Regions from separate parts of the Solwaraspora sp. WMMB762 genome, predicted to be linked through region 1. Evidence: riboswitches for the same ligand, from Rfam matches in the RefSeq annotation. Region 1 holds a riboswitch; the other holds the start of a gene.
The links. Region 1 has a riboswitch for ZMP and ZTP ahead of ACN27J_RS27530 (bifunctional 5,10-methylenetetrahydrofolate dehydrogenase/5,10-methenyltetrahydrofolate cyclohydrolase). Riboswitches for the same ligand answer to the same signal wherever they lie in the genome.

Region 2: another riboswitch for ZMP and ZTP. It lies ahead of glyA (serine hydroxymethyltransferase); the one in region 1 lies ahead of ACN27J_RS27530 (bifunctional 5,10-methylenetetrahydrofolate dehydrogenase/5,10-methenyltetrahydrofolate cyclohydrolase).

The regions. Positions count from the first base shown of each region.
Region 1 covers NZ_JBMHMD010000001.1:6,125,016-6,127,873, reverse strand. The annotation lists gene ACN27J_RS27535 (ADP-ribosylglycohydrolase family protein) at 1-244, shown strand, start outside; gene ACN27J_RS27530 (bifunctional 5,10-methylenetetrahydrofolate dehydrogenase/5,10-methenyltetrahydrofolate cyclohydrolase) at 302-1,165, opposite strand; ZMP/ZTP riboswitch at 1,179-1,258, opposite strand; partial or broken gene ACN27J_RS27525 (endo-1,4-beta-xylanase) at 1,760-2,858, shown strand, end outside.
Region 2 covers NZ_JBMHMD010000001.1:6,777,913-6,780,770, forward strand. The annotation lists gene glyA (serine hydroxymethyltransferase) at 1-984, opposite strand, end outside; ZMP/ZTP riboswitch at 1,052-1,136, opposite strand; gene ACN27J_RS30590 (LacI family DNA-binding transcriptional regulator) at 1,260-2,279, opposite strand; gene ACN27J_RS30595 (ABC transporter substrate-binding protein) at 2,646-2,858, shown strand, end outside.

The DNA of each region.
Region 1 (2,858 bases):
CAACGGCGCGCAGGTGCTGGCCTTCGACACCGTCCCGTTCGCGCTGTGGGTCGCCGCGACCCGGCTCCACGACTACCCGGCGGCGATCCGCGCATGTGTCGAGGCCGGCGGTGACGTCGATACGACCGCGGCGATCGTCGGGGGGATCGTGGCCGCGTACACCGGCTCCGGACCGGGCGGGATACCCACAGAGTGGCTGACCCGCCGCGAGCCGCTCCCCGACGAGGTACGCCCGACCCGGTAGCACACCGCGAAGGGTCGACGACCACGGTGGAAGCTGCTCGGGGCCGGGCCGCGGCTCCTACCTGGTCGCCCGTTCGGCGCTGTGTACGGCGTTGCGGAACAGCATGGCGACGGTGGTCGGTCCGACGCCGCCGACGCGCGGGGTGATCGCGGAGGCGACCTCGGCGCAGGCCTCGTCGACGTCGGGCAGGAGGCGGCGGCCGGCGTAGCGGACACCGGCGCCGATCACCACCGCTCCGGGCCGGACGTGCTCGGGCCGGATGATGCCGGGTACGCCGGCCGCCGCGATCAGGATCTCGGCGCGCCGGGTGTAGCGGGGCCAGTCGGCGACTCCGGTGTGGACCACGGTGACGGCAGCGTTGGCGGTCGGGCGTTTCTGGGCCAGCAGCATGGCCAACGGTCGGCCGAGGGTGGCGCCCCGGCCGAGGATGACCACCTCCCGGCCGGCGATTGGGACCCGGTGGTGGGCCAGCAGCGTCTCGATCCCGGCCGGGGTGCACGGCACGGGCCCCGGCATCCCGACGGCGAGGCGACCCATGTTGAGCGGGTGCATCCCGTCGACGTCCTTGTCCGGGTCGAGGCTCTGCAGGGCGGCGTCGTAGTCGAGGTGGCCCGGGACCGGGTACTGGATCAGGACGGCGTGCACCCGACGGTCGGCGTTGAACCCGGCGATCACCTCGAGCAGGTCGTCCTGGGTGGCGTCGGCGGGCAGATGCCGGTGCGGTGAGTCGAAGCCCAACTCGGCGGCCTGGCGCTGTTTGAGGCGGATGTAACCGGCGCTGGCGTCGTCGTCGCCGACCAGAATGGTGGCCAGGCTGGGTCTGACACCGCGTTCGCGCAGGACGGCCACCCGCCGGGTGACATCGGCGAGTACGGCTTCGGCCACCGGCGCGCCGGGCAGCAGTCGAGCGGTCGTGGGCATGGGAGTCCTTTCGGACGGGAGCCCAGGCGGTCGACTCCCGTGGCCGGCTCCCCGATGGTCCACCATCCCGTGCCGCCAGTCGCACTGACTGCCGAGAATACCGCGCCGGGGGCACCCGGCTCCCTCTCTGGACCTGGTACCGAAACTCTTCCGGAAATGAACTCGCTGTCTACATCGGTCGACTAGGTTCATGGTCGTCGCCCGCCCAGGAAGCGGCAACCTTGTCAGCTCGGACAACTCAGCCATGCTGCGCTACAGCTCGTGGATGACATCGAGGTACGGCACTGAACTTTTTCCGGAAGTTTGCCGGAACTTGTTGACGCCAGAGGTGTTATCGCTCACAGTCTATGGATGCAGGGAGGGCAGGCGCCCCTGCAACCTGGTCGTCCACCAGGAGCCGGGCACCCACCGCCACGCCACCCACGCGCGCGCTAACGCTCACACGCGTGGCGTTCGACGCAGCCTCCGTCCATCCCGGGCCGCGGCTCGGTTTGACGCTGCCTGTCCAACGACGACCGGACCACGTGCACGGCCCCGAACCACGCCTCGACAGGCGTGGCCTAACTTCTGTCAGAAGGGAAGGTCATGTATCCCATGGCAAGACCCGTCGGACGCCGTCTGGCGTTCGGACTGTCGGCCGCCGCGGCCACGCTCGTCGCGGCCGTGGCCGCATTGACTGCGACCACGCCGGCACACGCCGACGAGGCCACCCTGGGGGCGGCCGCCGCCCAGTCCGGCCGCTACTTCGGCACCGCCGTCGCCGCCAACAAACTCGGCGACTCGACCTACGTGAACATCCTCAACCGGGAGTTCAACAGCGTCACCGCCGAAAACGAGATGAAACTCGACGCCACCGAACCACAACAGAACCAGTTCAACTTCACCAACGGCGACCGGATCGTCAACCACGCCATCTCCCGCGGCATGGCCGTCCGCGGCCACACCCTCGCCTGGCACTCCCAGCAACCCGGCTGGATGCAACAGATGGAAGGCAACGCCCTCCGCCAGGCCATGCTCAACCACGTCACCCGCGTCGCCTCCTACTACCGAGGCAAAATCCACACCTGGGACGTCGTCAACGAAGCCTTCGAAGACGGCAACTCCGGCGCCCGCCGCAACTCCAACCTCCAACGCACCGGCAACGACTGGATCGAAGCCGCCTTCCGCGCCGCCCGCGCCGCCGACCCCGACGCCAAACTCTGCTACAACGACTACAACATCGACAACTGGTCCTGGGCCAAGACCCAGGCCGCCTACAACCTCGTCCGCGACTTCAAACAACGCGGCGTACCCATCGACTGCGTCGGCCTGCAGTCACACTTCAACTCCCAGTCCCCCTACCCCTCGAACTACCGCACCACCCTGTCCAGCTTCGCCGCCCTCGGCGTCGACGTACAGATCACCGAACTCGACATCGAAGGCTCCGGCAGCAGCCAGGCCAACGCCTTCCGCGGCGTCGTCAACGACTGCCTCGCCATCGCCCGCTGCACCGGCATCACCGTCTGGGGCATCCGCGACAGCGACTCCTGGCGCAGCTACGGCACCCCACTACTGTTCGACAACAACGGCAACAAGAAGCAGGCGTACGACGCCACCCTCGCCGCACTCAACGCCGGCGGCACCCCGGTCAGCCCGTCGCCGTCGGTCTCGCCCACCGCCGGCCCGTCGCCCAGCACCAGCCCGTCACCCAGCC
Region 2 (2,858 bases), 650 kb from region 1:
ACCGACGCCCTTGCCGGTCAGGTCGGCCAGGATCAGGTGGTTGTCGGTGCCGCCGGAGATCAGCTCGAAGCCCCGGTCGACCAGCGCGGCGGCGAGCGCCTTCGCGTTGGCGACCACCTGGTGGGCGTACCGGCGGAAGTCGTCGGTGTCGGCCTCGCGCAACGCGACGGCGATGCCGGCGGTGGTGTGGTTGTGCGGGCCGCCCTGCAGGCCGGGGAAGACTGCCTTGTCGATCGCGGCGGCGTGCTGTTCGGTGGTGAGGATCATCGCGCCGCGCGGGCCGCGCAGCGTCTTGTGGGTGGTGGTGGTGACCACGTCGGCGTGGCCGATCGGCGAGGGGTGCGCGCCGCCGGCGACCAGGCCGGCGATGTGCGCGATGTCCGCGACGAGCACCGCGCCGATCTCCCGGGCGATCTCGGCGAAGGCCGGGAAGTCGATGGTCCGCGGCACCGCCGTACCGCCGCAGAAGATCACCTTCGGCCGTTCGCGGCGGGCCAGGTCACGTACCTCGTCGAAGTCGATCCGGCCGGTGTCGCGGGAGACGTTGTAGCGGACCGAGTTGAACCACTTGCCGGTGGCCGACACCGACCAGCCGTGGGTGAGGTGCCCGCCCATCGGCAGCGACATCCCCAGCACGGTGTCGCCGGGGGAGAGAAAGGCGAGGTACACGGCGAGGTTGGCGGGGGAGCCCGAGTACGGCTGGACGTTGGCGTGGGCCGCCCCGAACAGCGTCTTGGCCCGCTCGACGGCGAGCGTCTCGATCGGGTCGACGAACTGCTGGCCCTCGTAGTAGCGCCGGCCCGGGTAGCCCTCGGAGTACTTGTTGGTCAGCACTGTGCCGCTGGCCTCCAGCACGGCGGCGGAGACGTAGTTCTCCGAGGCGATCATGCGCAGCTTGTCGTGCTGGCGGCGGGCCTCACCCTCGACGAGGGCGGCGAGCTCAGGATCGGTGGCGGTCAGTTGCGGGATCTGCGGTACGTGCACGGCGTGCCCTCCTGGGGTCGGGCGGCTCCGCCGGCCGGGGACATCCCCGGACATGACGGTGCCGTCGACGGTGCACCCAGGCGCGCGGCGCACGTCGATGGTCGCTCCCCGGTGGTCGGTTCCACCTTCGCTGCGCCAGTCACGTGACCGGTCCGAGCATAACCCGCGGTGGTCGGCGGGTCGGGGTGGACCCGACGGTACGCAGTGAGATTCGCGGTTTTCGCACCGTTTAACGCTCCGGAAACTTAATCGGTTCACTGGCCGGCCACGGCAGGTCAGCCGGCGCGTGGCGGTGCGGTGCTGCCACGCGGGGTCAGGTGCGGCGTCTCGTCCTGGTACGCCTGCGTCGGCTCACCGGCGATCGTCGCCAGCAGCTGCCGCGCGGCGTGCGCACCGTACGCCGGGATGTCGCGGCCCAGCGCGGTCAACGGCGGATGCACCAGGCGGCACAGCGGCGAGTCGTCCCAGGCAACGATCGACAGGTCGCCCGGCACGGCCAGCCCCATCTCCTGGGCCACCGCCAGGCCGGCGATCGCCATCACGTCGTTGTCGTAGATCACCGCGGTGGGGCGGGCCGCGGTGCTGATCAGCCGCCGGGTGGCCCGGGCACCCTCCTCGCCGGTGTAGTCGGACGGCACCGTGACGCACTGGTCCAGACCCAGCCGGCGGCAGACGTCGGTGAACGCGCCCGCGCGGATCTCGGTGTGCAGCAGGCCGGGCAGGCCACCGATGCGGGCGATCCGGCGGTGACCCATCGCGACCAGGTACTCGACCGTCTCGACCAGGGCCGACGCGTCGTCGGACCAGATACTCGGCAGCGAGCCGGTGTGCCCGGGGCCACCGATCACCACCGCCGGCAGCTGCAGCGACTCCAGCGCCGGCACCCGGTCGTCGTCGAGCCGCAGGTCGCAGAGGAACACGCCGTCCACCCGGCGCTCACCCCACCAGCGCCGGTAGACCGCGATCTCGGCCTCGGTGTCGGCCACCACCTGCAGGGTCAGTGCGTACGACCGGGCGGACAGTTCGGCCTCGACGCCGCTGATCAGCTCCATGAAGAACGGCTCGATGCCGAGGATCCGGGCCGGGCGGCTCAGCGCCAGGCCGACGGCGTTGGCGGTGGCCCCGGACAGGGCGCGGGCGGCGCTGTTGGGGTTGAACCCGATCTCGGCGGCGATGGCGAGGATCCGCTGCCGGGTCGCCTCGGAGACCCCTGGCTGGCCGTTGAGCGCGTACGAGACCGCGCCCTTGGAAACGCCTGCTCGGCGGGCGATGTCGGCGATGGTCGGCCGTTTCACCGGCGGCGCTCCTTCTGGCTCGTTTCTGCTGGTCAGGGCGGTGCACCAGGCGGTGCGCCGAGCCGGGTGGTGGGCGGTGCGGTGGGTGGGTTCCGCTGGCCTTGCCCGGTTAAGTCTGCTGCCCGAAACGATATCCGGCGGCGGCTGGGCGCGGCGGCCGCCCCGCCGCCGGTGCGCAGAGTGCACCGGTGAGCTCTCTACCAAACACGATGGTGGCGTGACCGGGGTCACCAAGGTTACGGGTTGGCCACGGCGTTAATCCGCCATTGACACGTGCCGGGGCCACTCGTACCGTGGCCTCACTTATCCGGTTCAGTCGACGTTCCTCGATGTTGGGAGCGTTTCCAATTGTGTTCGGAGGATGGGATGAAGCGGCGTTGGACCCCTTGGACGCGTACGGCGGCGGCGGTCGGCGCCGCCGGCGCGTTGCTGATCGCCGGCTGCAGTGGCGAACCCGGCGGCGGCAGCGACGACGACGGCACTACCCTGACCATCGCGTACTGGGGCGACTTCGGCCTCGACGACCTCAAGGCCGAGTACGAGGCGGAGTACCCGGGCGTGCGGATCAACCTCAACTCC